Regions from separate parts of the Duganella sp. S19_KUP01_CR8 genome, predicted to be linked through region 2. Evidence: predicted binding sites of a transcription regulator. Region 2 holds the regulator's gene; each other region holds the start of a gene.
The links. The regulator LexA, encoded in region 2, represses DNA repair genes until DNA is damaged. The targets are predictions, from matches to a motif close to ACTGTATNNNNATACAGT.
Positions count from the first base shown of each region.

Region 1: a site for LexA is predicted at 1,934-1,951, ahead of imuA (translesion DNA synthesis-associated protein ImuA). Genes of this name have one in related genera too.
Region 3: a site for LexA is predicted at 1,698-1,715, ahead of V6M89_RS09300 (DNA topoisomerase IV subunit B). Genes of this name have one in related genera too.

Region 1 is NZ_JAQQPR010000028.1:84,940-88,212, forward strand. Features, by position in the region: gene V6M89_RS24195 (Y-family DNA polymerase) at 1-1,258, opposite strand, end outside; gene imuA (translesion DNA synthesis-associated protein ImuA) at 1,188-1,907, opposite strand; gene V6M89_RS24205 (putative Na+/H+ antiporter) at 2,041-3,273, shown strand, end outside; gene V6M89_RS24210 (addiction module antidote protein) at 3,230-3,273, opposite strand, start outside.
Region 2 is NZ_JAQQPR010000012.1:150,584-153,856, reverse strand. Features, by position in the region: gene V6M89_RS14215 (cystathionine gamma-synthase family protein) at 1-516, shown strand, start outside; gene V6M89_RS14210 (hypothetical protein) at 576-1,070, shown strand; gene lexA (transcriptional repressor LexA) at 1,075-1,713, opposite strand; gene rpsF (30S ribosomal protein S6) at 2,004-2,390, shown strand; gene priB (primosomal replication protein N) at 2,409-2,714, shown strand; gene rpsR (30S ribosomal protein S18) at 2,730-3,020, shown strand; gene rplI (50S ribosomal protein L9) at 3,055-3,273, shown strand, end outside.
Region 3 is NZ_JAQQPR010000007.1:122,549-125,821, reverse strand. Features, by position in the region: gene V6M89_RS09315 (hypothetical protein) at 1-60, shown strand, start outside; gene V6M89_RS09310 (hypothetical protein) at 165-710, shown strand; gene V6M89_RS09305 (TorF family putative porin) at 763-1,524, opposite strand; gene V6M89_RS09300 (DNA topoisomerase IV subunit B) at 1,741-3,273, shown strand, end outside.

The DNA.
Region 1 (3,273 bases), on a different contig from region 2:
TCGGCTTGGCCAGCAACCAGGCCGGACGCGGCAGGCCGGGCATGTCCGGCGGCAGCTGGGCGCGGGCGTCGGCGGGCCGGATTTTTTCCTGCACGCTGACCCAGGCGTTGGCCTGCTCGGGGCGGTAATCGGCACGCGGCGCCGCTTGCAGCACGTTGTCCGGCCCCAGCCGCGCGGTCAACAATTCCAGCAGGCGCTGCCAGTCCTCCTTGCTGCCGCCCGGCTCGGGGAACAATGAATCGCTGGGCGGCGCCATCGGCTGCACCTGCGGCGCCTCCAGGCACAGGCCGATCACCGGCGCATCCAGCACCTGCTTGGCCAGCCGCTCCTTGAGCAGGCGCACCAGGTGCTCGTCGCGCCAGGTCGGCTCGGCCAGCACGATGTCGATCACCGTCGGAGGACCGGCCACCTTGCCGCGTTCATGCTCCAGCAACAGCCGGATGCGCTCGACCGCGAACTGTCGCGCACTGAGCCAGCCGGTCAGCTGCTGCAACAAGCGGCGCGCGCCGAACAGCAGCGCTTCGGCGTTCTCCACGCGGTCGAACAATTCCAGCTTGGCGCTGAAGCTAGCCGGCGCTTCCAGCCAGCGATGCATCTCGGCGCGTTCGCCGTAGGCATCGTCCAACATATCCAACAAGGCCCGGCCGCAGCGGCGCTGCAAGCCGGGACGCGGTAGGCGGCGCATCTCGCCCAGCGTCAAGCACCCTATGCCTTCGAACCAGCTCAGGTAGGGCCGAGCCGGAGGCAGCAGGCTGCTGGGCAAGCGGTCCATGCGCCGCACTAACGCGTCCATCGTCAAGGCCCGTCCGGCATCGCTGCGGGCCAGCAGCCAGGCGCCGCGCGCGGTGGGCGCGCAGCTGAGCGTGGCCGTAAAACCAAGCGCCTCCATGCTGGCCGACACCTGCCGGCACAGCGCGCGGATACCGCCGAACAGGCGCAGGCTGGCGCCGACATCGAGCAGCAGCGTGGCCTCCTCCGCTTGCGCCAGCTGCGGCGTAAATTGCAGCAGCGCCATCGCCACCGCCTGTTGCGCGTCCACCTCGCGCTGCGGTGCGCGCTGCTGGAACTGCGACTGCGGTGCCAGCATCAGCGCGCCGCCGCGCCGCATGCCGACGTCGACGCCGGCCTGCCGCGCCAGCGCCGACATGGCCACTACCCGCTCCTGCTCCAGCACCACGGTGCAGCCGTCATCCGACCAGCGCGGGCAGAATACTTCGAGCGGGAGCCGTGGCAGGTGTAGTCCGATCCAGAGGCGCATGGCGTTGTAAGAGCGATGGGGTTAATGGCAAAAATAATGGGGTGTCGCGCTGCGGTCCTCGTCGTTTGACAAAGCCGATGTTGATGCCGCCCGGCGCCGTGTGCAGCGACAGCCGCAGCGGCGCCGGCGAGGCATCCTGCGCGGCAGCCAGCGGCCGCAGCATGCAGAACAGCGTGTCCCCGCTTTGCGCCGCCAGATGCAGGCGGCGCAGCGTTTCGCCGCGCGCATGGTTTTGCCACAACAGCAGCGCGCCGCAACAGCCGCTGCGCAGCACTTGTTCGGCGGCCCACAAGGCGTCGCCGCTCTTGGCGCCGCTGCGTATCCAGATCAGCTGCGATGGCTCCAGCCCCAGGGCCGCCAGCGCCAGCGCTTGCGGCGCATGCGGCGGTTGCAGCAGCACGATGGGCCGCTTGCCCAGGCCCAGCAAGGCCGGCCGCAGCAGGCGCAACTCGCCGATGCCGTGCTGCTGCACCAGCAGGTCGGTCAGCACGCCCAGCGGCCAGCCGCCGCCCGGCAACTGCGCCGACAAGGCGGCAAAGCCGGTGTCGACGCAGCGCGTGGCGCTGTGCGCCAGTTGCGACGCCAGCCATAACGCCGGATGGACGGCTTCGGGCGCGAGGGTGGCGGAAGGGGTGGCGGATCGGTTCATGATATGAAACTGATTTTACCGCAAATACTGTATAAATACACAGTACTATTTGTTGGCGTTTTTGGCAAGGCCAATCTGTATCGTGCACCCCATGCTGTACCATGTAGCTCAGGCAACTTAACAAGGACTTCCTTTGCAAACCATACAATTGGTCGGCGCCATCCTGTTCGGACTGGCGCTGCTGCACACCTTCGCAGCCAAATCCTTCGAGGTGCTGTCGCACCGACATCCACGCCATGCGGGCCTGTTCCATCTGCTGGGCGAAGTGGAAGTGGTGTTCGGCTTCTGGGCCTTTATCCTGATTATCGCCATGGCGCTGCTGAGCGGAGGCGATGCCGCCATCCAGTACGCCGAATCGCGCCAATACACCGAGCCGCTGTTCGTGTTCACCGTGATGGTGGTGGCGGCTTCGCGGCCGGTGCTGGACATCATGGAACGCATGCTGCTGGTGCTGGCCAGGCTGCTGCCGATGCGCGCCGAACTGGCGCTGGTGTGGTTCGGCCTGGCGCTGGTGCCGCTGACCGGTTCCTTGATCACCGAGCCGGCCGCGATGACCTTGGCCGCGCTGATGCTGGCGCCGCTGATTTTCCGCGACGGCATGCCGGAGTGGCTGAAGTACGGCGCGCTGGGCGTCCTGTTCGTCAACGTCTCGATCGGCGGCACGCTGACCGCCTACGCCGCGCCGCCGGTGTTGATGGTGGCCAGCACCTGGCAATGGGACAGCGCTTTCATGGCCACGCATTTCGGCTGGAAGGCGTCCATCGCGGTGCTGATCAACGCGACCGTGATCACTTTCGTGCTGCGCAAACATTTGCGCGCGCCGGCCGCGCCGTCGGCTGACGTCGTGGCCGCGCCGGCCGTGCCGTTGACGGTCACCGCGATCCATCTGGTCTTCCTGGCGGCGGTGGTGGTGCTGGGCCATCACCCGGTGCTGTTCCTCGGCATCTTCATGCTGTTCCTGGGATTCACCCAGGCTTACCAGCGCTACCAGAATCCGCTGATCATCAAGGAGGGCTTGCTGGTCGGCTTCTTCCTGGCCGGGCTGGTGGTGTTGGGCGGCATGCAGCAGTGGTGGTTGCAGCCCATCGTCGAGAGCCTGCCGCCGGTGGCGCTGTTCTTCAGCGCGCTTGGCCTGACGGCGATTACCGACAACGCCGCGCTAACCTATCTCGGTTCGCTGATCCAGGGCATTTCGGCGCAGTCGCAATACATGCTGGTGGCCGGCGCGGTGGCCGGCGGTGGCCTGACGGTGATCGCCAATGCGCCGAATCCGGCCGGCGTATCGCTGTTGCGGCGCGGCTTCCAGGACGAATCGATAGGCGCTATCGGCCTGCTGGCCGGCGCGCTGGCGCCGACGGCCGTGGCT
Region 2 (3,273 bases):
GCGCCGCTGCAATGGGGGCTGGCGCAGATCCGCGCCAAGGGCTTGCGCGACTTCGGCTCGTCGCTGGCGCCGGAAGCGGCCCACCACATCGCCGTCGGCGCCGAGACGCTGGCGCTGCGCATGGAACGCACCAGCGCCAATGCGCTGGCGCTGGCCAGGCTGCTGGAGGCGGACGAGCGCGTGGCCGCCGTCCACTACCCAGGATTGGCGTCGCACCCGCAGCACGCCATCTCCAGCGAACTGTTCCGCAGCTTCGGCTCGCTGCTGAGCTTTGAGCTGAAGGACGGCATCGACTGCTTCGACTTCCTGAACCGCTTGAAGTTGGCGATTCCGGCCTCCAACCTGGGCGACACGCGCACGCTGATCATCCCGGTGGCGCACACCATCTTCTTCGAGATGGGCGCGGAACGCCGGGCGTCGATGGGCATCGCCGAGTCGCTGATACGGGTGTCGGTCGGTATCGAGGATGCCGACGATCTGCTGGACGATTTCACCTGCGCACTGGAAGCTTGCTGAGCGTCGCGCCGAGTTGTGATAATCTAAGCTTTCAATTTTGCTAAGCGGGAGGAGGCGTTATGAGAGCAGCATGGGTATTCGCCTTGACCGTGCTGTCGAGTAACGCCTTCGCCGACGAGCAGGCGCGCCGCCTGGCCCGCCAGGCCGAGATCGAGTACTACACCAGCCGCTACGACGGCGCCGATATTTCGCTGGCGCGTTTCAACTGCCAGCCTCCCAACATCCCGATGCGTCCGGCTCTGGCTGGCGGCCCTGCTGTGACGCAGGCGCTGGCCGCGTGGCGCAGCTGCTACGACCAGTTCCTTGCGAATTACAATGCCGCGCTCCCGGTAGGCAAGAGCATTCCTCCCGACCTGGCCGACCTGATGAGCGATGATGAAATGGATGCCGCCCAGACCTTGATGAGCGAGGTGTTCGTACGGGTGGCGGACGATGCCAAGCGCCAGGCGGACGCGGTCACGCTGGCGCAGGCCGCGTGGGAAGGCCGGCGCGGCGACATCGCCTTGAGCGCGCGCGACCTGTCGCACCTGCCGGAGACGGCCGGCAAGCGCTAGGCGTTTAGTGCCAGCTGCGCATCAGGCCGACCGCCAGGCCTTCCAGCGCGAACTCGTCGGCTTCAGGATCGACCTTGATGATCTTGAAATCCGGGTTTTCCGGCAGCAGCTCGACCAGGGAGCCGGTCTTGCGATAACGCTTGACGGTGACGTCGTTGCCGATGCGGGCCACGACGATCTGGCCGTTCTTGGCGCTGTCCACCTTTTTCACTGCCAGCAGGTCGCCGTCCATGATGCCGGCGTCGCGCATCGATTCGCCGCGCACCTTCAGCAGATAGTCCGGCTTGGAGGAGAACATGGCCGGATCGACGCTGTAGCTGGTCTCCAGGTTTTCCTGCGCCAGGATGGGCGAGCCGGCGGCCACGCGGCCGATCAGCGGCAGCGACATCATCAGCGACACCGGCACCTTGGAGGCGGCCGGTTCGGCGTGCACGCCCAGCAGGCGGATGCCGCGCGAGGTGCCGGCGGCGATCTCGATCGCGCCCTTGCGCGCCAGCGCCTGCAGATGCTCCTCGGCCGCGTTGGCGGATTTGAAGCCCAGTTCATTGGCGATTTCGGCACGGGTCGGCGGGAAGCCGGTGTTCTCGATGGCATCCTTGATCAGATTGAGAATTTGTTCCTGTCTTGCGGTGAGCTTGATCATAGAGTGCTTTAGGCCTGTGTATATAGACAGTCTGTATTTTTGTACAGTGTGAAGCGAAATGCAAGGGAATTTGTTGCTTAGCGCGAAATAAATTCATGGTGGGGTCAAGTCTGACATTCGGACACGGCCTCGACCGTAGCACCGCACTACGGTCGAGGCCGTGTCCGAATGTCAGACTTGACCCCGGATTGTCTTTTGCCGGAAAAGCTGATATAGTCGCGGGCTTACCTCTTCCCACACCTGTCTTGACGCCAGGGTGGGCTATATTCACAGTCCTTAAGGGAGTTTGCATGCGTCACTATGAAATAGTATTTATCGTCCACCCGGACCAGAGCGAGCAAGTGCCCGCCATGATCGAGCGTTACAAAGCCTCGGTAACCACCCGCGGCGGCGCCGTGCACCGTGTTGAAGATTGGGGTCGTCGTCAGATGGCTTACTCGATCCAGAAACTGGCTAAAGCACACTACATCTGCCTGAACATCGAATGCGACAACGAGACCCTGGTCGAGCTGGAAACCGCCTTCAAATTCAATGATGCCGTGCTGCGTCACCTGACCGTCAAGATGAAGAAAGCGGAAACCGCTCCTTCGCCGATGATGAAGTCGGTACAACGTGAAGATGCAGCGAAATCGCATCGCACCGAAGCTCCAGCAGTTGCTGCTGCTCCTGCGGCCTAATTGTTGCCAGGAACCGAGCTGAACCAGCTCCAGTTTATTGCCTTGATCGCCGAACGGGACGCCTTGCGCTACACCCCGGCCGGCATGCCGATCGTGAACGCTGTACTCCAGCACCGATCCCAGCAGACCGAGGCAGGCATCGCCCGATTGAGCGAGTTTGAAATTTCCGCGGTTGCCGCGGGCGAGATTTCAGGCCGCTTCAGTCAGGCGCCACTGGCAGGCATGTATCAGTTCAACGGTTTTCTGAACAAGAAGAATCGCAATAGCAAAAGCCTGGTGTTTCACATCATTGATTTTAGTGCTGTCCCAGACAGCTCAATTTAGATACAGGAGCCTAAAATGGCATTCGGTAAAAAGTTCGACAAAAACAAGCTCAAGCTGAAAGAAAAGCGCAAGCAACAGAATCCTTTGTTCAAGCGTAAGAAATTCTGCCGCTTCACCGCCGCAAACGTAGAACAAGTTGACTACAAAGACGTCGACACCCTGAAAGACTTCGTCCAGGAAAACGGCAAAATCATGCCAGCACGTCTGACCGGTACCAAGGCGCACTACCAGCGTCAAGTTGACACCGCAATCAAGCGCGCTCGCTACCTCGCGCTGCTGCCTTACACCGATCTGCACCACGCTTAATCGCGTCGTCTAGATAAGATCCTGGAGAAGAACTATGCAAATCATTCTGTTAGAAAAAGTCGTCAACCTGGGCAACCTGGGTGAAGTCGTTAAAGTTAAAGACGGTTACGCACGTAACTTCCTGATTCCGCAAAAAATGGCCCGCCGCGCTACCGCGTCCGCCGTTGCTGAATTCGAAGTCAAGCGCGCTGAACTGGAAAAAGCTGCTGCTGAAAAGCTGGCTGCCGCTCAAGCTCAAGGCGAGAAACTGAAC
Region 3 (3,273 bases), on a different contig from region 2:
TGGACGCTGCCCGAACGCCGCAAGTTCCGCCTCCGGCTGGAGGACGTCGCCTTCGATTAAAGACCGGCATTTACGCTTTATTTACAGGCACGGCCCGACTATTTAGAAAATTTTTACGGAGGCAGGCATACGCTGTTTCTGTCTCAACTAAATAAAGAGCCCATATGATCGTCGCACTGACAGGCATGGACGGTAACGCCACCGTCTCCGACCTGGCCGAAGACCTGGCGATGCTGCGCGTGGCTGCCGGCAGCCGCGTGCTGCTGGTCAGCCCCAACCCCGGCGCCTACGATCCGCAACTGTACGATGACCTGGTGATTGACGCCTCCCACCACGACGCTGACGCGGCGCTCGCCCGCGCGGCCGTCATCGTGGCGCTGGTGCGCCCGGCCGACATCGAGCAAGGCCGCCACGCCGACTTCCTGACCCGCCTTCGACGGGCGCAAGAACGTAATCCCGGCGCCCGCGTACTGGTGACCATTGCCCACGGCAGCCAGCCGCTGTCGCCCCACCAGACCGGATGCCTGCTGGTGTTCGTCGCGCAAATCCCCGGCGCGCGCCTGGCCGACACGCTGGAACTCGACCAGCGCGGCACCTACCACTCCCACCACAGCGAACTGGAACTGGGCTGCCGCAAGACGGCCTACGTGCTGTGCGCCCCGGAAGTACGCCACCTCTACAGCGAAGTATTCCGCGGACAGCGGACGTAAAAAAAGGGGCGCGCGCCAGGCGCCGCCCCTTCGATGACCGGCGCGAGTCCGATCAGAACACTTTGCTGATGGTCAGCTGCAGCGCTGCCTTGCCCAGGAACTTGCCGTTGGCCGGCGACGCGTAGGCGGTCTTGTCGGCGTTGGTGCCGATCACGGCCAGCGCGCCGGTCACCACGCCGAAGTCCTTGGTAGCGCCGATCTTCCAGTCGCTATAGCTGGCCGCGCCGTTATGCTTAACGTTCTGGCGGCCGGCATGCAGGTTGACCGTGCAGCCCTCGCCCGCCTCGATGTTGGCGCCCAGGTCCAGGTAGCCGCTGTTCTTGCTGTCGACAAAACCAAACAGATTCGTCACCGAGTGCGAATACTTGATATAAGCCGGACCATAACCCAGCTGGCCATACAGCTCGGTGGTGTTGGCGTTGGCGAAACCGCTGACGTGCGACAGCTCGTTCGAAGGATAGACATAGGTCAGCACGCCCACGTCGTAGGACACGTCGGGCGTGACCTGGCCGCGTTTGCCGGCGTAGATATCCCACTCGATGCCGCCGCCGCCGCCGGCGTCCTTGGTCCATTTGATGGTCGACAGCCAGGTGCCGGCGTAGAAGCCGGTCGGGTTGTTGGTGTAATCAAAGCCGCCTTGCACGGCCGGTTTCAGGCGCGTCTGCGAAATGCCACGATAGCGATAGTCGCTGACCACGGCGGCATTGAAGCTGGTCTCATTGTCCGGCTTGACGGCGGGCGCGGCATCCTCGGCGTCAGCGCGCGTGCCCGTGAAAACAGCGACGACGGCGGCGGCAAGTATCAATTTCTTCATAAAGCGGTCCTTCTTTTAGTGGTTGGATCAAGCAGCCAGCTTATCGACGGCGCCGTAAAAACGGTCTAAAAAGGCGGGCCGGGGTTGTAAACATCGTGTATAAATTGGCCCGCGCCGTTTTTTTGCCGCGATTACGCCCGGTTGAGGATAGAATACGCAAACGTCCGCATAAAACTGTACATAAACCCAGTATCGAAATTACAAGCTTGATCACGTATGGCCACTAAAAAACCAGTTTCCGACTACAGCGAAGCATCCATCCGGGTCCTCAAGGGCCTGGAACCCGTCAAGCAACGCCCGGGTATGTACACCCGCACCGAGAATCCGCTGCACATCATCCAGGAGGTGATCGACAATGCCTCGGACGAGGCGCTGGGCGGACATTGCAAAAACATTATCGTCACGCAGAACGCCGACGGCAGCATCACCGTCGAAGACGACGGCCGCGGCATTCCGGTCGGCCTGCACCCCGAAGAGGGCGTGCCGACGGTGGAAATCGTGTTCACCCGCCTGCACGCGGGCGGCAAGTTCGACAAGGGTTCGGGCGGCGCCTACGCCTTCTCCGGCGGTCTGCACGGCGTCGGCGTGTCGGTCACCAACGCGCTGTCCAAGCGCCTGGAGATCACCGTCTGGCGCAAGGAGCCCGACGGCACCGGCCTGCACAAGCTGGCCTTCGAGCACGGCGACGTGGTCGAGCCGCTGTCCTCCGTGGTCGCCCCGCGCGACGGCAAGAAGTCCGGCACCCGCGTCACCGCCTGGCCGGACGCCAAATATTTCGACTCCCCCGCCATCTCGCAGACCGAGTTGCAGCGCCTGTTGCGCTCCAAGGCCGTGCTGCTGCCGGGCGTCACCGTCACGCTGACCAACGCCAAGACCGGCGAATCGCAGGTCTGGCAGTACAACGACGGCCTGCGCGGCTACCTGACCGAGGCGCTGGCCCAGGCCACCGACGGCGAGACCCTGATCCCGCTGTTCGAAGGCGCGCAGTTCGCCGGCCCGGACGCCGAAGGCTTCGCCGAGGGCGAAGGCGCGGCCTGGGTGGTGGCGTGGACCGAGCAAGGCGCCGTGGTGCGTGAATCCTACGTCAACCTGATCCCCACGCCCAACGGCGGCACCCACGAATCGGGCCTGCGCGACGGCTTGTACGGCGCGGTGAAGAACTTCGTCGAGATGCACTCGCTGCTGCCGAAAGGCGTCAAGCTGCTGCCGGAGGACGTGTTCGCGCGCGTCTCGTTCGTGCTGTCGGCCAAGGTACTGGACCCGCAATTCCAGGGCCAGATCAAGGAACGCCTGAATTCGCGCGACGCCGTGCGCCTGGTCTCGACCTATTCCAAGCCTGCGCTGGAGCTGTGGCTAAATCACCACGTCGACTACGGCAAGAAGCTGGCCGAACTGGTCATCAAGCAGGCGCAATCGCGTCTGCGCTCGCTGCAAAAGGTCGAGAAGAAGAAGTCGTCCGGCGTCGCCGTTTTGCCGGGCAAGCTGACCGACTGCGAATCGACCGACGTCGCCCGCACCGAACTGTTCCTGGTCGAGGGCGACTCGGCGGGCGGTTCGGCCAAGATGGGCCGCGACAAGGAATTCCAGGCCATCCTGCCGCTGCGCGGCAAGGTGCTCAACTCCTGGGAGACCGACCGTGACCGCCTGTTCGCCAACAACGAGATCCACGACATCTCGGTGGCGATCGGCGTCGACCCGCACAGCGCCGACACCATGCCGGACCTGAGCGGTCTGCGCTACGGCAAGATC